Rhodopseudomonas boonkerdii: one gene and its partner. The protein of the gene in region 2 interacts with the protein of the main gene of each other region in a pairwise test. Links are inferred from orthologs where the notes say so. Each region holds a gene or a part of one and is shown on either strand. Other genes may lie near its edges.

Region 1 (15,889 bases), 3.4 Mb from region 2 along the record:
GCGCGATTTCGAATCAATCGCTTCTACCGAACACAATGAAGTCGATACCAGTTCGCTCGCTCCTAAGGTCGTCTTCATTTAGGTCGGGGGCACCCCACCAAAGACAAACGTCATCGCTCAAATTCTTTGCCCTTCAACAAGGTGATGCAATGAGCTCGCGGACCGCTCTCATAAGGATTCGTATCGTCTGGTGAGACGTAGGCAAGTTACGGACGTTCTCGTACGGGCTGGCAAGGTTTCAGGACCGGCCTAGCCCCGGCCAAACGTTCTCCATGAAGATCGAAGATCAGTAGTTGAAGACCGATGCAATCGGATTGACGAGCCTAGCTCGCCATCGTGCCGACGATCTAAGCTTGCGGCTTGCGACAAGCCCGGAGGGGAATAATCACGCCAAGCGCGCTGGTTTCGACAATCGCGAATTCAACTGCCGTCCAGTTAGAGCGTTACCTCGCGGCCTGTATAAGTCCCGGGCAGAATTGCAGTGGTGGCAACATGGAATTGGGTGGGATCTTACAAGAACGGAGAGCTATCTGCGCCGACTTCGTCTCCTATGCGTGAAGCGCTCGCCCGTCACAAGGGCACAAGAAAAAGCGGCGGAAGTCTAGGCATCTCTCGGTCCTATCTTTATCGTAAGCTGAGTGAGATGGACCCGACATGGGTTGCTATTTCCAGCAAGGATTGGCGCATCGAGATAACGCAATCAAGTTGCGTTGTGTGGGAGACAATGAAATGTCGCAATCAGATTTTTCATGCATCGACATGAATTGAATCGTAGAGGGCGACACTGATCCTTTTGACCATTCGGGATACCGCTTCGCACCGGCATACGGATTGCATCATATGCATCCGCGTGGCGAAAACTCAACGCGCGAATATAAAGCATTACCCTCGGGCGCTCTCGAGAAAATACAATGCGCAGAAATGAATGGTTGATTCGATAAGGGTGTCGCGCACAGCGCTCTATCAATCCTTGGCGGGTGCCTAACGATACCCTCCATCGTGACGGCGCAGGAACGCTGGTCGATGCGACCGGACATATACATTCTGAGGTTAGCCGCAGGCGGAGCGACGGACTCCTTATCGCGCATTTTCTATAAGAGCCTTGGCGAGGTTACTGGCCAGCAGATGGTCGTCGCGAACCGGGCCGATGCAGGCGGAGACGGATCCGTCAAAGCTTTGGGAGTGACGACCAAAACGCGTAGTCCCATTCTTCACGACGTCTCCGCGATCAATAAGATTCTGCCGGTCTTCGAATTGACATCATGGGCCGCGCTATGCGGACCCGCCAAGTTGCCGCCGAGCCTTGTCACCACTCAACGAATACGCCAGGAAGGTCCTGACGGACCCCGACATCGTCAGGAAGTTCACCGACATTGGCGCTGTTGCATGGCCGACATCCTCTGAAGAGGTCACGAAGGCGCGCGATCTTGAGGAGCAACGGCTGCTTCCAGTAATCAAGGCGGCGGGTATATTGCCGACCTAGCCCGCAGCATTTCCCTCAAGCGATCCGATTGTAGACGCCCTGCCCCGTCGCGACGAGCTGACCGCTAGGTTGGCTCTCCGCGACGATGGAGGCGAAATATATCCGTTTGCAATGCTTCGATATCCGCCCGATTTCGCGGATTATTGTATCTCCGGCACCTGATCTGCCGATGAAGTTGCAATTCAGGGAAACCGTCACAGCCTTCGGTGGCGTGGCGTTGTCCGGATCAGACACCGCCCAGAGGCCGGCTGTATCGAGCATCGCCATCAGAACGCCGCTATGCACGGTGCCGTGCCTGTTGAGGTGCTGAGGTCCGATCTCGATCTCGAACGTCGCCTCGCCCGCGGAGCTCTCGGTGCGACGCATTCCAAGAACGTCGCCGAAATGGAAGCCGTCCGAAAGCTGCCCGCCCAGCGTCTCATTCAAATGAGTTGCCATCAATCGTCTCCGCTACGCGCGATTTAATCATTGCCTGCGGACACATCGCGATTTTTGGCGACGATAGCGCGACGGGTTGGAGCATATGCCGACGTTCCATACGTCTGAAAAAGCGCATAAGTTACATCGTGGTGATGAGCCATGCCGCCGCGGAAAATGCGTTCCAGCGGGCCATCCGGATATCCCAGCCCGAGCTTGCAAGTGAGATCCATGTCTGCGCGAGTGGCGAGACCTTCGTCCAGGAAACGAAGGGCGGCATTGTATTTCGGCAAAACCAGGCGGTTGATGATGCGGCCGATCTGGTCGGATGACACAACGACCTCGAGTCCTGCTGCCTTGAACATGTCGATCGCCGCGGCCACCGCCCCATCCGACGCTCCCACCGGGCGCACCAATTCGATCAGCGCCGACGGCGCATCGTCGCCGTTGCGATAGCGGGCAAAGCCAAGCACGTTGCTGTGCTTGCAGTCGTCGCCGATATGCTCGGCCAGGCTTTCATTGCCAAGTTCGATCAGGATCGCGCTGCGGGCATCATCCGCCTTGAACGGCACGCCGCTGAGGATGAAAATCTTCGCATTGGCCTCGTGCGAGGCATTCTGCAGGAAAGTGTCGCCGTCCGGAAAGGAGCGGCTCGACCCGTTCTGATTGATGGCATAGGTCATCGGCTCAGGCTCCAAACATCGCGTTGCCTTCGTAATTGAAGAAGCCACGCCCGGACTTGCGTCCGAGCAGGCCGGCGGCGACCATGCGGCTCAGCAGCGGCGGCGTCGCCGCGCGCGGATCGAGCGTGATCGGATAGAACGCTTCGCAGAGGCGGACCTGGGTATCGAGGCCGATCAGGTCGATCAGCTCCAGCGGGCCCATCTTGTAGCCAAGGCCCACCTTGATCGCCTTATCCACATCCTCGGCACTGGCGACGCCGGCTTCCACGGCGCGGATGGCGTCGTTGTTGAACGGCACCAGCAGCGCATTGAGGATAAAGCCCGGCTTGTCCTGGGTCTTCACCGGAATCTGACCGCATGACTTGGTCCAGTCCCATGCAGTCTGGAACGTCTCGTCCGAGGTGAGAATGCCCGGCGACATTTCGATCAGCTTCATGAGCTGCGCCGGCAGGCAGAAATGCATGCCGACCACGCGCTCCGGACGCTTCGAGCCCGAGGCGATCTGGGTGATCGACAAAGTCGAGGTGTTCGACGCAAAGATCGTGTCGTCGGAGCACGCCTCGTCGAGGCGCTTCATCAGGTCGCGCTTGACGCTGAGGTCTTCGAAGATCGCCTCGATCACCATGTCGCAGGCGCCGAGCTCACCGATATCGGTGGTGTGCGACATATTGTCGATGATCTCATCGCGCTTGGCCTGCTCCAGCTTGCCGCGCGCCACCGACTTGTCGAGGAACGCCGCCGACTGCTTGCCGGCCTTTTCCAGCGCATCGCCCTTCATGTCGAAGGAGATGGTGCGATAGCCGGCGCGGGCGGCGACCAGCGCAATGCCCGCCCCCATGGTGCCGGCGGCGCCGCAGACGCCGACTGTCTTGATGGTCTTGCTCATTTGGTTGCAAAGCTCCTGCCGATGAGCTGGCGGTGCACCTGGTTGGTGCCTTCCCAGATCTGAGTGATTTTGGCGTCGCGCATCAGCCGCTCGACGCGGAAGTCGCGGCAATAGCCGTAGCCGCCATGCATCTGCACGGCGTCGGTGGCGGCGCGCATCGCGAGATCGGATCCGCGCATCTTGGCCATGGAGGCCTCGACGCTAAAATCCATGGCGCCGCTGTCGATGAGATGCGCGAGATGTTCGAGCCAGCAATCGGCCATCGCGAGATCGGTGGCGAGATCGGCCAGCATGAACTGGTTGCCCTGGAAATCGACGATGCGGCGGCCCGACTGCTTGCGCTCGTTCATATATCCGACCATGTCCTTGAACGCGGCCATGGCAATGCCGAGCGAATGCGCGCCGATGCTCGGGCGCGAACGGTTCAGCGACGCCAGCAGGATGCGCAGGCCATCGCCGGGCTTGCCGATCAGATTGGCTTTTGGCACGCGCACGCCGTTAAAACGCAGCGCCGCGGTGGACGAGGCGCGATGGCCCATCTTGTCTTCCAGGCGCACCACCTCGAAGCCCGGTGCGCCCTTTTCCAGGATCAGCACCGAGATCGACTTCTTGGCGTCCTCGATGCCTGCGAATTTTCCGAACAGCAGGATGCGGTCGGCGACATCGCCCGAGGTGATGAAGATTTTCGAGCCGTCGATGACGATCTCGTCGCCGTCTTCGGTGAAGCGGGTCTTCATCCCGGTGGCATCGGAGCCAGCGGCTTCCTCGGTGATCGCCAGCGAAGCGAGGCCGCCTTCGGCGATGCAGGGCAACAGGCGCGCGCGCTGCTCGTCGGTGCCGAATTCGATCAGCGGCTTCATGGCATGAAAGTTGGTGGCATAGATGATGCCGGTGGAGGCGCAAGCCTCGGCGATCCGCTTCACCACCGCGAGATACAGGCGGAACGACATGCCGGTGCCGCCGAACTGCTCCGGAATGAAGATGGTGTTGAGGCCGAGCGCATTGATTGCCTCGACATTCGCCCAGGGAAATTCGCCGCTCTCGTCGAATTTCGCCGCATTGGGCGCGATCACATCGGCGCAAAGCCTGTCCACCTGGGAGATAATGAGGCTTTCGCTCTCATCCCAGGAGCGATTGCGTTCAAGCTGTTCGAAGACCAACATCAGTGATTAATCCCTTGTCCGCCGTCGATATAGATCGTCTCACCTGTCAGGAAAGCGATGTTCTCGGCGTAAAGCGCGCCAACAAGACGCGCAACTTCCTGAGCAGAGCCGGCGCGGCCCGCCGGCACACGTCGCTTCAGCCATGACTGGACTTTGTCGCTAGCGAGGAAATCCCGGTTGAGATCGGTTTCGATATAGCCAGGAGCCACATCGAGCACACGAATGCCGTCACGCGCCCATTCGGCGGCAAGGCAGCGCGTGATAGCGCCGACCGCAGCTTTTGAAGCGCAGTAAGCAAGATTGTCGACCACCGCGAGCTTATCGAAGAACGAACCGATATTGACGATCAGGCTGTCGCCCTGCGCCTTCAGATGTGGATAGGCCTCGCGGCACGACACCATCACCGCAGAGGCATTCAGGCGCATGGTGCTCTCGAATTCGGCCAGCGACAGCTCCGCGCTACGCCTGCCTTCATGGGCGCCGGCATTGTTGACCAGGCCGATGATCGGACCATGAGCTGCCACTTTCGCGATCGCGGCCGCAATGGCCGCTTCGTCGGTCATGTCGCAGGCATAGCCGATACCAACCGCGCTGGCACCGCTGCGCGAGAAGCCAACCACCGCAAAACCGCGGCGGTCGAGCTCGAGCGCAATGGCCTCGCCAATGCCACGGCTGGCGCCGGTGACGATGATCTGGGGCTTACTCATCCTTGAAATTCGCTTTTCTCTTTTCGGTGAAAGCCGTCATGCCCTCCGCCGCATCGGCGGTGCCGAATGCAAGCGTGGAGAGATCGGCTTCGATCTTGAGACCTTCCAGCACCGGCACGTCGAGCGCGCGCGACACCGCCTCGCGGGCGAATTGCTGCGCCAGCAGGCTATAGCCGGAGAATTCATGCGCGAAGGCGAGTGCCGCATCCACCGCATTGCCTTCCACCAGGCGATGCACGAGGCCGATGCGCTGCGCCTCTTCGGCGGCGACCGTGCGGCCGGTCATGATCATCTCCATGGCGCGGGCTTCGCCGATCACGCGCGGCAGACGTTGCGTGCCGCCATAGCCGGGGATCAAGCCGAGCTTGATCTCGGGCAGGCCGAGCTTGGCATTCGGCGTCGCCACGCGGAACGTGCAGGCCAGCGCCAGTTCGAGGCCGCCGCCGAAGGCGAAGCCGTTGATGGCCGCGACCGAGGCGAAAGGCAGCCGGTCGAGCTTGGCAAAGGTCGCCTGCCCCATCTCGGCGCCGCGCTTGCAATCGATCATGGATCGACCGCCGAGTTCCTTGATATCCGCGCCGGCGCAGAACGCCTTTTCGCCGGCGCCGGTAACGATGAGAGCGCGGACCTTCCAGTCCGCGACCTCGGTGAGTGCTTCGGAAATTTCCTTCAGCACCGTGAACGACAGCGCATTGAGCGCTTCCGGCCGATTGAGCCGCAGCAGCGCGCAGTCTTCCAGCTTTGTCAACTCAACCGGCATCGTCTTACTTTCCGAACTTGGAGGCGTCGGGCTTACGCTTGCCGGCGAAGGAGGCCGACATTTCCTTGCTTTCTTCCGTCTCAAGATACGGACGCAGCAGGAGATCGTGCGAAACGCGGGCGAGACCGGACACGCCGCCATGACGGGCATTGAACGCGCCCTTGATCGAGGCGAGTGCGAACGGGCCGCGATCGGCGATTTCGAGCGCGAATTTGCGGGTTTCTTCCTTCAGCTTGTCGTCGGGCACGACCTTGTTGATGAGGCCGATTTCGAGCGCTTCCTTGGCCGAGATCTTCGGATTGGCGAACCACATCTCCTTGGCCTTCTTCTTGCCGACGAGATCTTCCAGATACCAGGTGCCGTAGCCGGCATCGAAAGAACCCATCATCGGACCGACCTGGCGGAAGGTCGCGCTTTCCTTGGCGATGGTGAGATCGCACACCACCTGCAGCACGTTGCCGCCGCCGACGGCAAAACCGTTGACGCTGGCGATGACCGGCTTTTGCAGGCGATCGATCGACTCATACATTTCGAGGGTCGGCAGCACGCCGGCATAGAGCATGGACTTTTCCATGCCGTCCTTGCGGCCGCCGATGCAGAAGAACTTGTCGCCGGCGCCGGTGATGACAATCACGCGGGTGCGCGTCTCGCGGCGGATCTCGTTGATGCAATCGCGGATCTCGTGACACATGTCCACGGTGAACATGTTGCCATCGTCCGGACGGTTCAGCGTGATGGTGCCGATCGGGCCGTCTTCTTCGTACAGGATGGTGCTGAAGCTCATGGGAGTTTCCTTTCGGTTTTTATTGAGGGGACGAGCCATTCAGCTCGCGTAAAACGTCGTTGGTGTGTTCGCCCAGACGAGGCGGAGCGTGGCGCGGGACATTGGGCACGCCATCGAAGACGATGCCCGTTCCCACCTGCGGAACGACACGGCCATCAGCGGCTGTCATTCGATAGAACAGACCACGCTGATGGAGGGTTTCATCGGTCACGACCTGATCGACCCGATTGATCGGGCCGGCCGGCACACGCGCCTCTGCGAACAACGGCAGCCAATGCGCACGCGGCTTCTCGCGCAGGATTGCGGCGATCTGCGCAACAATCTCATCACGATTTTCGCGGCGCTCCATATTGCTGCTGCGGCCTTCGAGCAAGGCCTGTTCGGGCTGACCGACAGCCGCCCAGAAGCGCTGCCAGAGATTGTCGTTGCCGAGGCCGAGGGTGATCGGATCATCCGCAGTCTCGAAAGCCTGATAGATCGCGATCACGCTATCGCGGCCGCCGGAACGAGTGGGCACGGTGCCGGAGCCGAGATAGGGCATGATCCGGCAGGACAGAAAGCGCGTCATAGAATCGACCAGCGCAACATCGACCACATGGCCCTTCCCTGTGCGCTGCCGGTCGAACAATGCCGCGATGGCTCCGAAGGCCGCGTCCTGGCCAGCGAGCATGTCGGCCGCGGGTGCGCCGACTTTCTGCGCCTCGCGGCCGGCCTCGCCAGTGACATCCATGATGCCCGAATAGCCTTCGGCGATCAGGTCGTAGCAAGTCCAGTCGGCGCGCTCGCCCGCGATGCCGAAACCAGTGATCGAGACATAGATCAGATCTTCTCGGAGAGCGCGCAGTGTCGCGACGTCGAGCTTGAGCTTGCGGGTGACGCGCGGCGACATGTTGACCACGACGACATCCGCGGTCTTGATCAATCGGTGCAGCACATCGAGCCCTTCCGGGCTGGAATAATCCAAGGCCACGCTCTTCTTATTGCGATTGACCGAGGCAAACCAAAGCGCTTCGCCGTCGAGAAAAGGAGGCCCCCATGCACGCGCGTCGTCACCGCCATTGGGACGCTCGACCTCGAGCACCTCGGCGCCCATGTCTGCCAGCAGCATGGTGGCCGAAGGGCCGGCGATCGACGTCGTGAGATCGACGATGCGGACGCCGTCGAGCATGCTGTAGCCACTGCCCGACTGGACCAGTGGCAGGGCATCCGCGGGAATCGCCTTGGCTTTCATTCCAGTGGTCACTGCGCTTCCCCGTTACCGATCCATCACGATGACGGCCTTTCCGCGCACCTTGCCCTGCTCGATCAGCTCAAGCGCGAGCGGCAGCTCCTTGAACGGAAACTCCTTCATCACATGCGGCTTCACCGCACCGGACTGCCAGAGATCGAAGATCGCCTTCTGCACCTCGTCGATGCGCTCCGGTGTACGATCGCGGTAGTCGCTCCACTGCAGGCCGGTGACGGCGATGTTCTTCACGAGCAAATAATTGACCTTGAGTGTCGGGATCTCGCCGGCGGCAAAGCCGATGACGACGAGACGACCGCACCAGGCCAGCGCACGGATCGCGGCGGCGAAGAATTCGTCGCCGAGCGGATCGATCACCACATCGACGCCCTTGCCGCCGGTGACGGCATGCACCTGCGCCCGCAGACTCTCGCGCATGTTGGGCTGGGTGAGATCGATGATGTGATCGGCGCCGCTCTGGCGCACCAGCTCGGCTTCTTCCTCGTTGCGCACGGCGGCCAGTACGGTGGCGCCGAGGCCCTTGGCGAGTTGAACGGTGGCGAGGCCGATGCCGCCGGCGGCGCCGCCGACCAGCACGCTCTCGCCGCGCTTGAGATGACCGCGATCGATCAGCGCGAGATAGGCGGTCTGATAGACCAGGCCCATGGCTGCGGCCGCGGCGAAGTATAGGCCGTCCGGCATCCGGAACACCTGATGTTCGGCGACCACGGCCTGTTCGGCGAAGCCGCCATTCTCCACATGGCATAGCACGCGATCACCGGTGGCGACGCGGGTAACGCCTGCGCCGACGCCGAGCACCACGCCGGAAAAGTCCTTGCCCGGCGTGAACGGGCGCGGCGGCAGGATCTGATATTTGCCGGACACCACGAGCACGTCGGGAAAATTGATGCCGGCGGCGTGGATCCCGACATGGACCTGGCCCGGACCAGGCGCGAGGTCCGGCACAGTGTTGCACTGGAGCGATGACGGCGGACCGTGCTCGACGACTTGGAATGCGCGCATGGACGGTCCCCTTACTTGGACAGAATGGCGTCGGTGTCGGCACCGAGCGCGGGCGGCGACGATCGCTCGGCGCTGCGGAAGGTGGTGGAGATCGGCACCGGAATGGCCGGGATGGTGCGGCCGTTCACCGCGATCTTGCGGTCCAAGAGGCCACGCGCCTTCACATGCGGATCGGCGACCGCATCCTTCAGGCTGGCCACGATGGAGCAGCAGACATCCTTGCCCTCGAAGATCGCCATCCACTCAATGCTGGTCTTGCCGGCGATGATCTTGCCGACGGCATCGATGGCCGTCTTCCAGTCCGCATCGGGTGCGCGCATCGCGGCGGGCAATTCGATGGCGGTGCAGAAATTATCCCAGAACTTTTCTTCGATCGGCGCCGCGGCAAGATAGCGATCATCTTTGGTGCGATAGATCTGGTAACGTGGGCTTCCGCCGGTGACGAGCGCATCGCTGCCGCCCGGCCAATCATTGGCGGCGAAGCCGTTGCCGAGGCCCCAGTAAGCGAGGCCGAGCAGATTGTCGCCCATGGAGATGTCGATATAGCTGCCCTCGCCGGTGCGATCGCGCTTGCGCAGCGCCAGCAGGATATTGGTCATGGCCGGATAGGCGCCAGCGGCGAGATCGGCGATCAGCACGGGCGGAATGATCGGCGCGCCGGTACGGTCGGCGCTGAGGCCGAGAATGCCGGACTCGGCGAGATAATTGAGATCATGCGCGGCGATCATCGCCTTGGGGCCGGTCTGGCCCCAGCCGGTGACGGCGCAATAGATGATCTTCGGATTGATCGCCTTCATGGCCTCATAGCCGAGACCGAGGCGATCCATGACGCCGGGGCGGAACTGCTCGATCACCACATCGGCTTCCGCGATCAGCGGGCGCAGCCGCGCGATAGAGTCCTTCGCCTTGAGATCGATGGCGATGCTCTTCTTGCCCGCGTTGAGCAGCGCGAAATTGACGCTGTCGTCGCCGAATTTCGGCTCATAGCTGCGCATCTCGTCGCCGCGGCCGGGGCGCTCGATCTTAACTACGTGCGCGCCGGCCTCCGCCAACATAAGGCTGGCGAATGGTCCTGGTAGCAGCGTGCTGAAATCCAGGACCCGGATGTCGTCGAGCGGCGCATTGGAGACGCCGGGGGTCATGCCGAGCGCGCTTGGCGTCGAGCGTTAACGAAGGTCGGCGTGAGCTCGCCGCGCCTGACCTGGAGAACGAGCTCGCGCTTCAGGATCTTTCCGCTCGCAGTGAGGGGAAAATCCGCGACGGTGACGAAGTATTCGGGCATGTCGTACTTCGACAGCCCCTCGGTCTTCAGATGCTCAAGCATCTCGTCGGAAGAGACGCGACCCGAGACGGCGATGCAGACCCGCTCGCCCAATCTCTCATCGGCGACGGGAAATACCGCGACCCGTCCCGCCTCGGCATGCCGCAGCGCGATCGCCTCGATGTGCGAAGGATAGATGTTATGCCCGCCCCTTATGATGAGGTCCTTGAGGCGCCCTTCGATCCTAAGATTGCCGGCAGCATCGAGGATTCCGAGATCACCCGACAGAAACCAGCCATCGCTGTTGAAACTCGAGTCGGTTGCGGATTGGTTGCCGAAATAGCCCAGCATCAGAGCGGCGCCGCGCCCCGCGATTTGTCCGACCTCCCCGACGCCGACCTCCTTGTCGGCATCGCTCGGGTCGAAGAGCTTGATCCGATACGAACGCCCACCTCGGCCGCAGGACGCCAAGATGGTCTCCGCATCGTCGTTCGGGTGGGTGTATTGATGCGAGGAATTCTCGGTCATTCCGTAGACGTTCTGAGGGCGCACGCCCTGATCGACGAAGGATGCAGCCACGCTCGGCGGAATAGGAGCTCCCGCCATGTAGAAAGTCTTGACCCCACCGAGCGTTGAACGATTGCTCTGTCTTTGTTCCGCCAGGACGTCCATCGCGTGCGTTGGCACTCCAAGCACGTACGTGGCACCTGTCTTCTCCAACCAGTCGAGGCGGGAGACGTCCTTCGGCGGATCGCCCGTCACGAATTTTCCACCGACGAGAAGCCATTGCGCCACGCCAACCCAGGCAATGTGATGGGACAGCGGTGACAGCGACAGCAGCACCATGTCCCGGCCATGCTGCCAATCCCGAACGAGATCGCGCGCGTTTGCGAGCAGAGTATTGTGCGAATGCATCACGCATTTTGGTGCGCCCGTAGTCCCCGAAGTGAAGGCGAGATAGACGACCGCGTCCGGATCGGTCTTTGGCGCCGTATTGTTACCTGCCGGTCGCGGGAAGTTCGTCGGGGTGTAGACGACCTTTAATGACGGAATACGAACCAGAATGGCATCGAGATCGACTGTTTCTCGATCAGCACCCCACCCGTCCTCGACGAGGAATGCCTTGGCTCCCAAATTTCCTAGCAGGGTCGCGACCTCGCCGCAGGTATGGGTCTTGTGGACTGAAGGATTGCACGCGATCCCTTCCCGCGCGCAGGCGAGGAACATCACGATCGCCTCGACACGGTTGGACATCCACATCAACACTCGGTCACCGCCGCCGAGTCCATACTCGCGGAGATCCGCAGCGACGCCGTCGGCCCAGAGCTTCAGCTCCCTCCAAGTAAGAGAACGCGAGGCGTCCTGCACAGCAGTGTCCCTTGGCCGCTCCGTCGCATGATGAGACAGAAGATCGTAGAACGTGTCATCTCGCCAAAGCTGCTCTTCGTAGTAGCGTTTGGCGTGGGCCGGGTGGTGGAGTGTCAAATACGGCTTCATACATGCTCTCGCAATGCAGCACGGCTGTTAGGATGGCTGCGCCAATTCAGTAGCAACGCGCATGCCAATCGGGGGGCGCATTTCGGCTGCGCTGATATTGAACGATAATATGAGTTGACGGCGCCTCGATGGACCGGCTTGTGTTCTCGGAAAGCGCAGTTCCTGGCAGCGGAGCATGCGCCGCTGTCGAATAGTGTCTTCAACGAGGACATAGAGGAAATGCCGAAGACATCTCACACACCGATTACGGGCGTCGTCCTCTTCGACGCGGCCGGAAAAATTGTCACCTCCGCCGGCATCGGCGCGGATCAGCGGATCAAGTCGCTCGCTTCCGACGCGAGCTGGCTCGAGGAAGCGCGCGAACGCCGCATCACGATGCTCAACCTGGATCGCAGGACCTACGTGGTGCTGCTGATGCGCACCGCCCAGGGTGAAATCATGCTGATGAGCGAGACACCCGGCCAAGCTCTGCTGAACTTCATCTCCAGCGTCGATTTTGCATGGGAGGTGTTCGAACATCTGCTCACCGATCCGTTCGAAGCAATGACCGTGGTCGATGAGAAGGCTCGGCTCGTCTATCTACCCACGGTACATGAAGCGTTTTTCGGTTTGAAACCTGGAGAAGGCAACGGAAAGCCTGTCGAGGCCGTCATCGAGAACTCGCGCCTTCATGAGATCGTCGCGACAGGGAAATCTGATATCGGCGCGATCCAGCGTATGCGCGGATCGGAGCGGGTGGTGGCTCGCATTCCACTGAAACGAGACGGCAAGGTGATCGGCGCCATCGGGAGGGTGATGTTCAAGGGGCCCAAGCAGGTTGAGGCCCTGAGTCGAAGGATCGCCGCGCTCGAGGGTGACGTCGAATTCTACAAGCGAGAGAGTCAAGCGCTCCGCTCAAGAGCCTACGGACTCGAAGCCATTATCGGGACGAGCGCCGCGATCCAGCGACTTCGCACTCAGATCATCAAGGTTGCTCCGCTCGAGATACCCGTATTGATCAGGGGTGAGAGCGGCACCGGCAAGGAGCTGGTCGCCCATGCGCTGCATCAGTTGGGTCCCCGGCGGGATAATGCCATGGTCAATGTCAATGCTGCCGCTCTTCCTCCCACTCTGGTCGAGTCCGAACTTTTTGGGTACGAAGCAGGCTCGTTCACTGGCGCCGACAAAAAGGGGCGTAAAGGCAAGTTCGAGCAAGCTAACGGAGGAACGATCTTCCTCGATGAGATCGGGGACATGCCTCTTGAGGTGCAGGCCAAGCTGTTGCGTGTGCTGCAGGACCGCATCGTCGAGCGCATCGGTGGCGACAGTCCGCGGGAAGTCGATTTCCGGCTGGTGAGCGCGACCAACAAGGATCTTACGACTCTCGTCGAGAACGGTGGCTTCAGGCTGGATCTCTACTATCGCATTTCGCCAATCGTCATCGAGCTTCCGCCGCTTCGTGACCGTCTCGAGGACATCTCCGCCCTCGCCGAAAAGTTCCTGCGCGACATCGCATACCGGCATGCCCGTCCCGTTCCCGAGTTCGGTCCCGACGCGATTGCGCAACTTGTTGATCGGGCTTGGCCGGGCAACGTACGGCAGCTTCAGCACGAAGTCGAACGTGCGTTCGCGTTCTGCGACGGAGACACGATAACGACGTCAGATCTTTCTGATGTGCCTCGTCGTGTCTCCGCAGTCGTCCCCCCGATAGCGGCGGAGGAGCAGCCGGCCCGGGAGCTCAAGGACATCGTGGCGGATGTTCAGAGTGAGGAGATTAGGGAGGCGCTCGCTGCATGCAACGGCAATAAGAAGAAGGCCGCCGAACTGCTCGGTATCTCACGCTCCTTCCTCTACAAAAAGCTCGCCGAGATGGACCGGACGGACTGACCGTCCGGTCCGCATTCGCGTCACTTCTTCAGCAGCGGGCATTCGCTTTCCGAAAGCGGTCGGTATGCCTGCTCGGCCGGGATCGTCGATACGACGTTCATGAGGTCCCACTCGCCTTTCGATTGCGAGGGCTTCTTCGCCTGAAGCAGATACATGTCGCGCATCATCCGACCATCGTCTCGAATCGATCCATTCTTCGTCATGAAGTCGTTCACCGGCAGCTTTTTCATCGCTACCACAACAGCCTTGGCTTCGTCGGTACCCGCAGCCTTGACTGCCTTGAGGTAGTGCAGGGCCGCGCTGTAGATGCCGGCCTGGAAGGACGTTGGAGGCTTGCCGTTGTGGCGCTCCGCGAAGCGCTTCGAGAACGCCCTGGTGTCCTCATTCTGATCCCAGTAGAAGGCTTCGGTGAAGAGCAAGCCCTGTGCGGTCTTGAGGCCGAGCGTGTGGATGTCGGTGAGCAGGACAAGCATTCCTGCGAGTTTCTGCCCACCATCCACGACGCCGAACTCCGAAGCCGTCTTGATAGCGTTTATGGTATCAGCGCCGGCATTGGCGAGGCCGATCACTTCCGACTTTGACGATTGAGCCTGCAGCAGGAACGACGAGAAGTCCGACGAATTGAGCGGCGCGCGCACCGATCCGACGACCTTTCCTCCCTTTTTCTTGACAACGGCTGCGGTATCCTGCTCGAGCGAGTGGCCGAACGCATAGTCGGCCGTCAGGAAGAACCAGCTATCGCCGCCACCGCGTGACATGACGGCGCTCGCGGTGCCGTTGGCGAGTGCGTAGGTGTCGTAGACCCAATGCATTCCGAGGGGCGAGCAGGATTTCCCCGTCAAGACGGTCGAGCCCGCCGAAGTCGTGATTGCGATCCGGTTCTTCTCCTGCGTGATCCCCTGAACCGCAAGGGCGACGGCCGAGTTGCCGAGGCCCATGATGACGTCGACATTTTCCGTATCGTACCAGCGCCGCGCAACTGCGAGACCTACATCGGCCTTGTTCTGCAGATCGCCAGCGATCACCTCGATCTTCTTGCCGGCCACCGTGCCACCGAAGTCCTCCACCGCCATCCTTACTGCAACGGCGTCTCCCGGCCCCTGAATATCGGCATAAGGCCCGGACATGTCATCAAGGACACCGATCTTCACAACATCGGCGGAGATCTGCGCTGTAGCGGCGCAAGGCATGCTGAGTAGCAGTGCGGTGGCAAATATTGTTGGATATCTCATTTTCAGTCCCTCCCATTATTGCTCGGAACAAATGAGCAAGACCGATGCCACGCAATTCTTCAGACGGAGCGGCGCCGATTTCTCGATCTGCGGGAGCGCGAGTGACCGCATCAAAGACACGTGTGTTCTACGAATACACTCCTTTCAAGCATGGGCATCGATGGATGAAGACGCGGCGGGCGCGCTCCGTTGGCATAAGCCTTGCTGCCCGTACGGCTCTATCGGGAGGAACGAGCCAAGATGCAAAAACCACGTGGGATGTATTTCGAGGATTTCGAGATCGGGCAGACGCTGGTTACGCCAGCCCGCACCATAACGTCGACTGACATCGTCAACTTTGCGTGCCTGTCCGGCGACTTCAACGAGGTGCACACGAATTTCGAATACTGCAAGACGACGCAATTTGGCGAGCCCATCGCCCATGGGCCGCTGATCTATGCCGTAGCCGGAGGCCTGACTTATGCGAGCGGCATTAATGACGGGACATTGCTCGCATTGCTTGAAATCAAGAGCTGGAAAATGCTGGCGCCCGTGAAGCATGGCGACACGATCCAGGTGCACGCCACCGTGACTGACATCCGCCCCTCCAGCAAGCCGGACCGCGGGGCCGTCACCTTGGATCGCAAGATCCGAAATCAGTCCGGAGAGGACGTGCAGCAGATGATCGCCACACTACTGTATCGACGTCGCCCAGGATAATGTGAATCCGGTCGTCTGCCACACGGCAGACGACCGCTTTTCGTCATTCAGATCTCAAGCCGGCCGATCGGATGACGTCGCCCCACATCTTCGTTTCGTCTGCCAGCAGGGTTCCGAGCTCGCGCGGTCCTCCCGATAGCACGGTTACGCCTCGCTCCTTCATTTTCGCGCGTAGTGCTGGGTCTTCCAGGGCGACGCGGAGC
Region 2 (12,032 bases):
CTCTGGCGATGCAAGCGAGCGCGATCTCGTGATGCAGATGCGTGGGCGCGGCAATACTCACGGCATCGACGCCAACCGCAAACAACGCATCGAGATCCGCAAATGTTTTGCAGCCGATGTGGTTCTCCGCTCGGGTCCGATGCTCAGCCAAGGGGTCGACAATGCCGACCATCTCGACACCGGGCAGTCCGGCCAACACGCGACCGTGATTCGTCCCCATGATGCCGGCGCCGATCACGCCGACACGCAACACGCGCGCCTGATCGCCGCCAACTGCTTTGGAACCGCTCGAAACCATCCTCTAATCCCACCAAATCACGCCCATCCCAGCGTGTGCCGGTGTCCTAACATGACGCCACAAATGTGGCGATGCAGCAAAAAGGAGTTTCAAACACGTTTTAAGTCAGAGAATTACAGATGAATTGGTCCGCAGACCGGCCTGTTCGCCTTATTTTACAATCGCGTTCTCGGCTAACCGTCCCTGGCCGGATGCGCCTTGCGATGCCACGCCCAAGCGGTACGCACGATGGTGGCAAGATCCGATGACACAGGGCGGAAGCCAAGTACATCGAAGGCCGCCGACGGATCGGCCACCAGGAATTCAGGATCACCGGCGCGGCGCTCGCGGATCACGTAGGGCACAGCACGACCTGCCTCCTGCTCGATCGCCTTGAGAATTTGCAGCACCGAGAAACCACTGCCGGTCCCGAGGTTGAACGCGCCCCCCGCATGACCGCCCAGCAAATGTTTCAATGCGAGGATGTGGGCGGCGGCAAGGTCGGCGACATGGATGTAGTCGCGGATCGCGGTGCCGTCGGGGGTCGCGTAATCGTCGCCAAACACGGAAAAATCCACATGCCCCTGCAGCGCCATCATGGCGCGCGGGATCAGATGTGTTTCCGGGTCGCGCAACTCGCCGATATCGCCGCCAGGATCATCGCCGCAGGCATTGAAGTAACGCAGGCTGAACGAATGAAGCCCGTAGGCACGGCGATAATCCGCCAGTACCTGTTCGATCATCCACTTGCTCATGCCGTAAGGATTGATCGGCCGGCCTGCCGCCGCCTCGGCGATCGGCTTGCTGTCGGCTTGGCCGTAAACCGCGCCGGTGCTGGAGAAGACGAGCTTCGACACATCGGTCTCGCGCATCGCCTGCAGCAGCCCGAGCGTACCGGCCAGATTGTTCCGATAGTATTTCTGCGGATCGACGACGGACTCGCCGACCGCGCTGAAAGCCGCAAAGTGCATCACGGCGATCACACCGTGGGCGGCAATCGTTTCCGCCACCTTGCGGCTATCACCGATATCGCCGACGACGAGCGGTCCCCATTGGACGAAGGCCTCATGGCCGCTAGACAGATTGTCGTAGCAAACCGGCAAATAGCCGGCTCCATGCAGGGCCTTGCAGCAATGCGCGCCGATATAGCCCGCGCCGCCAGTGACCAGAACGGCTTGCCTCGATACCATCGTGTGAAAGTCCTGTATCCCACTCGCTCGGAGCAAGTGATGTGAAAAAAGGCGACCGCGATATCGGCTGTCGCACTCTATCCGGGCTGAACAATCGTGACGACCATGCCGTCGATCGGAACGAGAAATGCCATGGTCGGCCCATCCGATGGACCCGCACCCGTCAGAGCATGATTGAAGGCGACGATTTCGACATCCGTCGCCTCCCGCGCCGCAAACACCGCAAAATCGCCGAACAGCGGCTTGCCGTGCCGTTTCAGCTCACCGAGGTCGGCGCGAAATTCGGGCAATGCGCAGATGCCGCGTGCCTCCTCGATGCTATCAGCATCGAAAGCCATGATCGGCTGTCCGTCGATTTCGAGAGTAAAAACTTTCACCGGAATGGCTCGGGCAATAAAAGATTACATTCGTGGATGTTTACGCGACGCGCTGCCGGTTATCCATTAAATTAAGAATATGTGGTCGGCAGGCCTCGCCGGTAACCTTGATTGGTTAGGTTAAATCCACGAAGCAATTGAACAATTCCCCGTATTGCGCGCAACTGTGGACATCTGCACGCCGAGGCCACGATGTTCGCCGACAGCCGAAATTATCTGCGCATGCTCAAGCTCAAACCGAGCGCCGAACAGGCCTCAATCTGGCACCTGTGGACGGTATTCATCCCGCGCCGGTCGATCACCGGCCGCCTTGTGCGCGGGCAAGTCTGGCGCCGGCGTGACGGACGGCGATGGATCTACAAGCAATTCGCCAAATATCGCTGAGCGATCTTCCCGTCTCGGGCGCCTGACGCTACGGCTCAGCTTCGCTTGTAATCGTCCTCGATCCGGACGATGTCGTCTTCGCCGAGATAACTGCCGGTCTGCACTTCGATGAGCTCGAGCGAAATCTTGCCGGGATTTTCCAGCCGATGCGTGACGCCGATCGGAATGTAGATCGACTCGTTTTCCTGCATCACCTTCACCTCGTCGTTCAGCGTCACCTTCGCGGTGCCGCGGACGACGATCCAGTGCTCGGAGCGATGGTGATGCATCTGCAGCGACATCCGCTCGCCGGCCTTCACGACGAGGCGCTTGACCTGGTAACGCTCGCCGGTCTCCAGCGCCTGCACCGATCCCCAGGGACGATGTGTCTTGAGATGGTCCTCGGTAACGTGCGGCGCCGCGACCTTCAGCTTCGCCACAAGGCGCTTCAGATTGTTGGCGTCCTTCTGCCGCGACACCAGCACCGCATCTTGCGTGGCGACGACGACGAGATCGTCCACGCCTTCCAGCGCCACGACCGGCCCGTCGCTGGCGACGTTGCAATTCCGCGCGTCCTCGAACACCGCGACGCCCTGCACCGCATTGCCTTGGGCATCTTTATCGGACAACTCCCATACCGCGAGCCAGGACCCTACGTCGGACCAACCGCAGGAAACAGGCACGACGGCGGCCTTCGCCGTTTTCTCCATCACCGCGTAATCCACGGAGATCGCCCGGGCCTTTTTGAACGCGTCAGCATCGAGAGTGAAGAAACCGAGGTCGCGCCCGGCTTTCGCCACAGCATGCGAGATTGTAGCAACGCTGTCTGCATCGACGGTGCGATACTCGTCCAGCAGGGTGGCCGCCCGAAACATGAAATTGCCGCTGTTCCAGAGATAACCGGCTTCGACATAGCGCGTAGCCGTCGGCAGATCGGGCTTCTCGACGAATGTAGCGACGCGCTTCACCTCACCCGAGAGTCCGTCTCCCGGTGAGATGTAGCCGTATTCCACGGCCGGCCGCTCCGGCGTGACGCCGAAGGTAACGATGTGGCCGTTATCGGCCTCGACCAGTCCCGCTCGGCAAGCCGCAACAAAAGCCGGCACGTCACGCACGACATGATCCGCCGCCAAAGCGAGCACCACCGCATCTGGGTCGCGTGCCAGCGCAAAGGCAGCACCGGCCGCAATGGCCGGACCAGAGTCGCGGCGCGCAGGCTCCAGCAGGATGTCGGCTTCACGGCCGATCTCGGCCAGTTGTTCACGCACCATGAAGCGATAGGCCTCGCTGGTGATGACGATAGGACGATCAAACAGCTCGGGATCGGCAATACGTAAAATCGTGTCCTGGAACGTTGAGCGCGGGCCGAATAACGGCAGAAACTGCTTCGGCCGTCCCTCGCGCGACGACGGCCACAACCGCGTGCCGGCTCCGCCACACATGATGAGGGGAATGATGCGCTTGCTCATCGTTCGCATAACCTCTTTGTCGTTCAGGCACGTTACCGGCTTGCGCCGAGATTGCCGTAATGGCCGCGATACCAAGCCACAAACTGCCGGATACCGTCCTCGATGCTGGTATCCGGCTTGAAGCCGACATCGCGCATCAGGTCGTCAACATCCGCAAAGGTTTCTGGCACGTCCCCCGGCTGCATCGGCAGCATAGTCTTGACCGCCTCCAGCCCCAATTCCTTCTCAAGGACCTCGACGACATGCAAGAGATGTTCTGGCTTATGGTTGCCGACATTGTAGATGCGTGCGGGCGCCTCGTCAGTGCCACCCGCAGGTACGTGATCGATCAGCCGCCCGATCACACCGACCACATCATCGACATAGGTGAAATCACGCCGCATGTCACCGTGATTGAACAGTTTGATCGGCTGCTTGTCGATGATCGCTTTGGTGAACAGAAAGATCGCCATATCCGGCCGCCCCCATGGGCCATAGACCGTGAAAAAGCGCAGGCCCGTTGTCGGAAGCCGGTAAAGATGACTATAGGAATGCGCCATCAGCTCGTTCGCCTTCTTGGTGGCAGCATAGAGGCTGATGGGATTGTCGACCCGGTCGCTGACCGAAAACGGCTTCTTCTTGTTCGCACCATAGACCGAGGATGACGAAGCATAGAGCAGGTGCTTGCAGCTATTGTGGCGACAACCTTCGAGGATGTTCAAAAACCCTTCGAGATTGGCGTCGGCATAGGCATGCGGATTGTCAATGGAATAGCGTACGCCGGCCTGGGCAGCGAGATGAATCACCACAGGGAATTTGTGCTCGGCCATCAGCGCCAGCAGACCTGCCCGGTCGGCCAGGTTGGCTTTGACAAAAGTAAAGTTCGGTTCGCCCGCAAGCCGGGCCAACCGAGCTTCCTTCAGTGCGGGGTCGTAATAGTCATTGACGCTGTCGAGGCCGACCACCCTGCGCCCTTCCGACAGCAATTGGCGCGCGACGTGAAAGCCGATGAAGCCCGCGGCTCCGGTAACCAGGATGGAAGATTCAGACATCGCGTCCCCAGAGCTCGGATCAGGCCGCATTGCACAGCCATTCGTGCAGCATTCTCATAGCCAAGAGACCACAAATGCTGCAACCTTTCGGCATCGCAGCATTCGATTGCGTCAGAACCGCGACCGCAAGGCGTGGCCATGCCCGAGAAACCCGCTATGAAGGCGGCCGTGCATAGCTCGCTAAAATCCTCAGAAAACTCCCTCACCCTGTCATCCAGATGTCGTCAACCGAACTGATCGTTTTGTCCGCCGCGCTGGCCGCCGCCGTTCTCGCGCGCCTTTGCATCCAGGCCATCCATCCGCTGCTGATCCGCTACGCACTGGCCCGGCCGAATGCCCGTTCCTCCCACAAGATACCGACGCCGCAGGGCGCCGGCATCGCCGTGATTGCAGCGACGTTGTTCGTGGCAGGGGTTGCGATCGCCTGGTTCGCTGCCATTACGGCGATGCTCTGGGTGCTGTTCGCAGCGACAATCGTCATAGCCGTTGTCGGAGCCGCGGACGATTTGCGGCCGCTGCCCGTCGCACCGCGCTTCGCGCTGCAGGCTTTGTGCGTCGCTGCCACGCTCTCGGCATTGCCGGCCGATCTGCAGATCCTGCCAGTCCTGCCGCTATGGCTCGAACGCGCGGCACTGCTGATCGGCGGATTGTGGTTCGTCAACCTCACCAATTTCATGGACGGTCTCGACTGGATTACCGTTGCCGAAATCGTCCCGGTCACAGCGACCCTGGCTCTCATGGGCCTGTCCGGCGCGCTCTCTCTCCCGGCTGCGCTGATGGCTGCCGCCCTTTGCGGCGCGATGCTGGGCTTTGCTCCCTTCAACAGGCCGGTCGCCAAGATGTTTCTCGGCGATGTCGGCAGCCTGCCCATCGGTCTCCTGCTCGCCTGGTGCCTGCTCCAGCTCGCTTTCGCTGGGCATCTCGTAGCAGCCGTGCTGCTGCCGCTGTACTATCTTTGCGATGCGACCGTGACTCTGCTGCGACGAATGGCGCGAAGCGAGCCGTTCTGGCTCGCCCACCGCTCGCATTTCTACCAGCGGGCAACCGACAACGGCTTTACCGTGATCGAGGTGTCAGGAAATATCCTTGCGTTAAACGTCGTTCTGGCCGCACTGGCGGGACTGTCGATCTATCTCGAGTCTGCACCGGCCAGCATCGGGTTGCTCATTGTCGGCATCGGTGCGACAGCGGCCTTGCTGCGGCGGTTTGCGACACCGCGCACCTAGTTCATCATTCCGCCGGAACGCGATATTCCGGCACCGCGTCCTTCAGGATTGCGACCACGACGTCATGCTGATTGGCGTCGATCGCCGTGCGTAGCGTGGCAAGCCATGCATTGAGCACATCCAGCGGCAATTCCTTCGGCTTTGCAGCCATGATGCCGGCAAGGCCGATCTCCGCCGTGGGCTCCTGCTCGGCGAACAGGATTTCGTGCATACGCTCGCCCGGCCGCACGCCGGTGAACACGATGTCGATGTCGTATCCGGGCTGCAGGCCGGAGAGCCGGATCATGCGGTCGGCGAGATCGACGATCTTCACCGGCTGGCCCATGCTGAGCACATAGACCGATGCGTCGGAATGCTGCGCGTTCTTCGCATGCGTCGCGGCTGTCACGACCAGGTCGCAGGCTTCGCGAATGGTCATGAAGTAGCGCACCATATCCGGATGCGTTACGGTCACCGGGCCGCCGGCCTCGATCTGCGCCTTGAACTTCGGAACGACCGAGCCGTTCGACGCCAACACGTTGCCGAAACGTACCGAGATCAGCCGCATGCGTGGCTTGCCGACAGCGCTCGCCGCAACATCGCCATCGAGCGCCTGGCAATACATTTCGGCGAACCGTTTGGTGAGACCGAGCATCGAAACCGGTTCGATCGCCTTGTCCGTCGAAATCATCACCATGGCCTCGGCCCCCGAGGTCAACGCCGCATCCGCGACATTCACCGAGCCGAAGATGTTGGTCTTGACCCCCTCGCCCCAGTCGCGCTCCAGGATCGGCACATGCTTCAGCGCTGCGGCGTGGAACACGACGTCAGGCTTGAAGACCTCCATCAGTTGATGGATGCGCTTGCGATCGCGTATATCGGCAATGCGGCCTTCGATCACCGCGCTTGTCACTTTCGCAGCGAGCTTCTCCAGCGCCGCATGCAATGCCGGCTCCGAATTTTCGATGATCAGCAGCCGCGCCGCGCCGAAAGTGACAACGCGGTCGCAAATCTCGAAGCCGATGGAGCCGCCGCCGCCTGTCACGATCACAGCCTTGCCGCGCACAAAGCTTTCCAGGCGCGCATAGTCGATCTTTACGCTCGGCCGCAGCAGCAGATCTTCCACCGCCACCGGCGCGAGCTGCGGGATGTCGCGACTCTCTTCCAGTGTCGGAATCCGGCTCACCGCAAGACCGAGCTTGCGCGATCGTATCAGGATCGACTCAGGCTGAGCCTCGTCCTCGAATGCGGACGGGGTCATCACCACCCGCTCGATAGAGCGCTGGCGATGCTTGAAGTCGTCGATGACGTTGCTGAGATCGTCGAGACCGCCCAACACAGGGACACCACGGATCGTCTGTCCGCGATCCGACAGGGCCGGAGAGAGAATGCCGACCGGCCACATCCGCTTCACCGCCCCGCTTTCGATCCCGCGCAAAAACACCTCGGCATCGGCAGCGCGGCCGATCAGCAAGGCGGGCGCAGCATCCGTCGCGCGCGCTTTGTTACGCGTGCGCGAATAGCGGAAGTAGCGATAGGCCAGCCTCGATCCGCTTAGAAAAAAGATCTCAAGGAACCAGTAAATGATGATGGTGGTCTTGCCGAGAAAAAAGGTTCCGTAAACGTTCGGCGCGAGGAAAATATAGTCGAGCACGAGCAGCGCACCGGTCAAAACCGTCGAGGCCTTGATGATATTGAGTAGATCCGGCAGCGAGATGAAGCGCCACTTCGTCGTCGTCAGGTTGAAGACGTAACAGACAAGAAAGCTGAAGATGACGAAATAGGGCAGGATCGTCAGCAGCAAGGGCAGGCGGTCCAGCAGGTTCTCGCCATCGAAGCGCAGCACGAAGGCCAGCACCACCGCTGCGGCAGTGACGATGGCATCATGGACCGCAATGACCCAATTGCGGATGGTGAAGCTCGAAATACGCGTCATGACTTCCCGCTGCGCGCCCGTTCGACCAGCGAGGTTGTGCTGTGCCCCTGCAGGATATCGACGATGACCACCTCGCCGCCATTCGCGGCGACGATCTCGTGGCCGACCACCTGTTCACGGGTGTAGTCGCCGCCCTTCACCAAAGTCGAGGGCAAGATCGTCTCTATCAGCCTGATCGGCGTGTCTTCGTCGAAGATGACAACAAGATCCACCGCCTCCAGCGCCGCCAGCACTTCGGCACGGGCGCGCTCGTCCTGAACGGGACGATCTGGCCCCTTGAGGCGCTTCACCGACGAGTCGCTGTTGAGGCCGACGATGAGGCGGTCGCAGGTCGCGCGCGCTGCGGTCAACACCTTGACGTGGCCGGGATGCAGGATATCGAAACAGCCATTGGTGAAACCGACCCGCAACTGTTCCTGACGCCAGCCATCGAGCCGGGCTGCGAGATCTTCCGCGGCGACGATCTTGTCTTCGGCCGCCAAAGTCGCATGCGGCAGCACCTTGCGACGCAGCTCCTGCGGCAGGACGACCGCCGTCCCCTGCTTGCCGACGGCCACGGCGGCGGCCGCCGCCGCGAGGCGGAGCACCGTTTCCCAATCCGCCCCGACCGCGAGTGCAACAGCCAGCATCGCTGCGACGGTGTCGCCGGCGCCGGAAACGTCGCGTACTTTCGCCGACATGGCCGGCACATGAATCGCCTCGCCATCGCGCGCAACCAGTGTCATGCCGTGCTCGCTCTGGGTCACCAGCATGGCGGCGCAATCGGCGAGGATCATCGCCTCCTGGGCTGCGGCAATATTGATCTCGGTATCGGCACGGCTGCGAGTGGCCTCGGCAAATTCCTTGCGGTTTGGCGTCAGCAGCGTGGCGCCGCGATAGATGGCGAAATTCGCGCTCTTCGGATCGACGATCACGCGCTTTCCGAATTTCTTCGCTGCGTCGATCACATTGCGGATCACCCGCGCAGTCAGCACGCCCTTGGCATAATCCGACAGCAGCACGATATCGGCACGGACGATCTGCGGCAGGATGACGTCGAGCAATTGCTTCTCGATCTCGGCTGAGGCCGGCCTCGCCAGCTCCCAGTCGGCGCGCAGCATATGGGTCGAGAAATGCTCGGAGACAAAACGCACTTTTCGTGTGGTCGGGCGCGAGGCATCGATTACCAGCAGCGCCTCGATGCCACTCTCCTGCGCGAGATGCCGCTTCAGCGTCTCCGCCGCGTCGTCAGCGCCGATCAGGCCGACGAAAATGCAGCGGGCACCGAGCGCCGCGATATTGCGCGCCACATTACCCGCGCCGCCGATCACGATCTCGCTGCGCTGCGCGGCAATCACCGGTGCCGGCGCTTCCGGCGAGATGCGCGACACCTCGCCATAGACGAATTCGTCCAGCATGAGATCGCCGATGCAGAGCACCGTCTGCTTCGGAAGCAAATGGGACAGGGCGTCAAAGTCGAACATCACACCGGAACCTGGACGTCAGCGAAAGCGATCGGGCATATCGAGATAGTGCGTCACATAATGCATCACCGCATCCTCCAGACGGGTGAAACCACCATTATAGCCGGCGGCGCGCAGCCGATCGGCCTCGCTCTGCGTGAAATACTGATAGCTGTCGCGAATCTGTTCGGGCATATCGATATAATCGATATCAGGCGCGGTGCCGAGCGCCGCATAGGCGGCCAGCATCAGATCCTTGAAGCTGCGCGCCGTGCCGGTGCCGACATTGTAGATGCCACTGACACGAGGCGTTGCCAGCAGCCACAGGATGACGCGGACGACATCCTCGACATAGATGAAGTCGCGGCGCTGATCGCCATCCGCAATGCCCTCGCGATGCGACTTGAACAGCTGGATGCCGCGGCCGCCCTTGATATCGTCGAAGCGCCGGGTCAGCACGCTCATCATGCCGCCCTTGTGATACTCGTTGGGCCCGAACACATTGAAGAATTTCAGGCCCACCCATTGCGGCGGCATCGGCTCGCCGCGGGCAGCGCGCTCGGCCACCGCAAGGTCGAACAGGTGCTTGCTCCAGCCGTAAAGGTTCATCGGGCGCAGCGTCTTCAGCTCGGACACGGTGTCCGCATCGCGAAAGCCCTGTGCCCCATCGCCATAGGTCGCCGCGGATGACGCATAGATCAACGGCACGCCGTTGGTGGTGCACCAGTCGAGCAACCGCATGGAGAGGCGGAAATTGGTCTCGACGACGAGGTCGCCGTCTGTCGCCGTGGTCTCGGAGATCGCTCCCATATGGATGACAGCGTCGAGCCGGCGGCCCTTGAGCCACTCCATCAGCTCGCCCGGCGGCACCACGTCGGCAAGCTGCCGTTTGGCCAGGTTCCGCCATTTGCCGTCATGGCCGAGAAAATCGGACACGGCGACATCGGCGCGGCCGGCGTCATTCAGCGCCGCCACCACATTCGATCCAATAAAACCGGCCCCTCCGGTTACCAGCAGCATGAAATCCCCATATACGTCCTGTGCCGCCACCTTTGCCCCAGTCCCGCCCTGCAGGCAACTTGGGCCACCAGATGACGTGAAGCCGGTGGAGACATCATCTGACATCTTTCCAAACCGCTTGTCTGCCCCGGGCGGACGGGCTACCGACTGACTTAAGCCATACGCGAAGTCTTTGAAACCATGACCCAAAATACCCCATATCCGGGCGTGACGGTGGATGCGGAGGATATCCGGCCGATCCTGATCGTGCCCTATATGTGGATCGGCGACTTCGTCCGCGGTCATACCGTGGTGCGGGTACTGAAACAGCGCTGGCCGAACCGGCCGATCGACCTCCTGGTGACCAAGCTGGTGGCCCCCTTGGTGGACTATATGCCCGGCGTGCGCTCCGGGATCGTCTGGGATCTGCCGCGCGGCCAGCTGGCGCTCGCAAAACAATGGGAACTCGCCGCGCTGATGCGCGAGCGTAACTACGGCACCGCCCTGATCATGCCGCGGACATGGAAATCCGCCCTCGCCCCGGCACTGGCGGGCATTCCGGAGCGCATCGGCTTCGTCGGCGAGGTTCGCTTTGGCCTGCTCAATGACTGGCGCTGGGGCGAAAAGAAGCTCACGCGCATGATCGACCGCAAATGCGCACTGGCGCTACCGCCGGGCACCGAATTGCCGGCCGAGTGGCCCGTTCCGGATTTTCGCGTTCCTGCCGATGAAATCGCCCGCTGGCGGCAGGCCAACGGGCTTGGTACCGGCCCGGCCGTGGCCCTCGGCCCCGGCTCGGTCGGCTCGTCCAAGCGCTGGACCTATTATCCCGAGGCGGCGAAGCTGCTGGTAGAGCGCGGTTATGACGTCTGGGTGATCGGCGGCCCCGGGGAGAAGGATCTTGCCAACGAGATTGTCGCCGCGGCCGGTCCACGGGCACGCGATCTCACCACGAACGATCTGCGTAACGGCGTGATCGGCATGGCCGCCGCCCAAGTCGCCGTCGCCAACGATTCCGGCCTGATGCACATCGCCGCCGCAGTGGGCACGCCGACCGTTGGCATTTTCGGCCCCACCAGCCCGCATCTGTGGGGCCCGCTCAATCCCCTCGCCGCCACCGTGCAGACCAGGACCGTCGTACCGTGCCAGCCCTGCCATACGCCGGTCTGCCACCAGAACAATCACGCCTGCATGCGCGACATCCCGGCAGCCGATGTCGCCGACATCATCCAGACTATCATGGCAAAAGCCGAAGCCTTCGGCGTGTCCTCATGACGTCGATCAAGCAACACAAGCCTGCCGCCTTTCTCGATCGCGATGGCGTGCTGAATTACGACGACAACTATGTCGGGCACCCGGAGAAAATCCGCTGGATGCCGAATGCGGCGAAGGCGGTGAAGCGGCTCAACGACGCCGGCTATCACGTCTTCGTCTTCACCAACCAGTCCGGTGTCGCGCGTGGCTATTTCACCGAGGATGAACTCAACGAACTGCTCGACTGGATGCGGAGAGAGCTCGGCAAAAAAGGTGCTGTTATCGACGACGTCCGCTACTGCCCGCACCATCCGAGCGGGATCGTCGAGGGGTATCTGGAAGATCATCCCTGGCGCAAACCAAAGCCCGGCATGATCCTCGACCTCATGCAACACTGGGCGGTCATACCTGAAGGCAGTTTCGTCATCGGCGATCGCGACAGCGATATCGAAGCGGCAACCGCCGCGCATCTTCCAGGCTACCTGTTTG

What was found.
Region 1: the proteins of rfaD (region 2) and E0H22_RS25280 interact in binary tests that used the Escherichia coli proteins (3 or more experiments, as listed by UniProt). The link is inferred for Rhodopseudomonas boonkerdii from one-to-one orthologs.

Annotation. Positions count from the first base shown.
Region 1 is NZ_CP036537.1:5,496,119-5,512,007, forward strand. Bases 4,994-7,734 are described here. They hold E0H22_RS25280 (enoyl-CoA hydratase-related protein), read right to left. Parts: upstream 6,884-7,734; coding sequence 6,104-6,883; downstream 4,994-6,103. Other genes in these bases: E0H22_RS25270 (SDR family NAD(P)-dependent oxidoreductase), read right to left, coding at 4,994-5,339; E0H22_RS25275 (enoyl-CoA hydratase/isomerase family protein), read right to left, coding at 5,332-6,099; E0H22_RS25285 (CaiB/BaiF CoA transferase family protein), read right to left, coding at 6,903-7,734. Also shown: E0H22_RS25250 (PaaI family thioesterase), read right to left, coding at 1,499-1,921; E0H22_RS25255 (3-hydroxyacyl-CoA dehydrogenase family protein), read right to left, coding at 1,945-2,583; E0H22_RS25260 (3-hydroxyacyl-CoA dehydrogenase family protein), read right to left, coding at 2,588-3,469; E0H22_RS25265 (acyl-CoA dehydrogenase family protein), read right to left, coding at 3,466-4,632; more of E0H22_RS25270, read right to left, coding at 4,632-4,993; more of E0H22_RS25285, read right to left, coding at 7,735-8,126; E0H22_RS25290 (NADPH:quinone oxidoreductase family protein), read right to left, coding at 8,139-9,131; E0H22_RS25295 (CaiB/BaiF CoA transferase family protein), read right to left, coding at 9,143-10,273; E0H22_RS25300 (class I adenylate-forming enzyme family protein), read right to left, coding at 10,270-11,889; E0H22_RS25305 (sigma-54 interaction domain-containing protein), read left to right, coding at 12,109-13,755; E0H22_RS25310 (ABC transporter substrate-binding protein), read right to left, coding at 13,776-14,987; E0H22_RS25315 (MaoC/PaaZ C-terminal domain-containing protein), read left to right, coding at 15,228-15,686; E0H22_RS25320 (Bug family tripartite tricarboxylate transporter substrate binding protein), read right to left, coding at 15,730-15,889. UniProt on the Escherichia coli protein: Converts o-succinylbenzoyl-CoA (OSB-CoA) to 1,4-dihydroxy-2-naphthoyl-CoA (DHNA-CoA).
Region 2 is NZ_CP036537.1:2,056,177-2,068,208, reverse strand. What follows is about bases 8,321-11,236. They hold rfaD (ADP-glyceromanno-heptose 6-epimerase), read right to left. Parts: upstream 10,311-11,236; coding sequence 9,330-10,310; downstream 8,321-9,329. Other genes in these bases: waaF (lipopolysaccharide heptosyltransferase II), read left to right, coding at 10,491-11,236; rfaE1 (D-glycero-beta-D-manno-heptose-7-phosphate kinase), read right to left, coding at 8,321-9,311. Also shown: E0H22_RS09620 (Gfo/Idh/MocA family protein), read right to left, coding at 1-298; UDP-glucose 4-epimerase GalE, read right to left, coding at 472-1,467; E0H22_RS09610 (hypothetical protein), read right to left, coding at 1,545-1,844; E0H22_RS09605 (hypothetical protein), read left to right, coding at 2,037-2,228; E0H22_RS09600 (mannose-1-phosphate guanylyltransferase/mannose-6-phosphate isomerase), read right to left, coding at 2,264-3,676; E0H22_RS09595 (NAD-dependent epimerase), read right to left, coding at 3,709-4,707; E0H22_RS09590 (MraY family glycosyltransferase), read left to right, coding at 4,926-5,933; E0H22_RS09585 (polysaccharide biosynthesis protein), read right to left, coding at 5,938-7,848; more of rfaE1, read right to left, coding at 7,845-8,320; more of waaF, read left to right, coding at 11,237-11,564; E0H22_RS09565 (D-glycero-alpha-D-manno-heptose-1,7-bisphosphate 7-phosphatase), read left to right, coding at 11,561-12,032. UniProt on the Escherichia coli protein: Catalyzes the interconversion between ADP-D-glycero-beta-D-manno-heptose and ADP-L-glycero-beta-D-manno-heptose via an epimerization at carbon 6 of the heptose.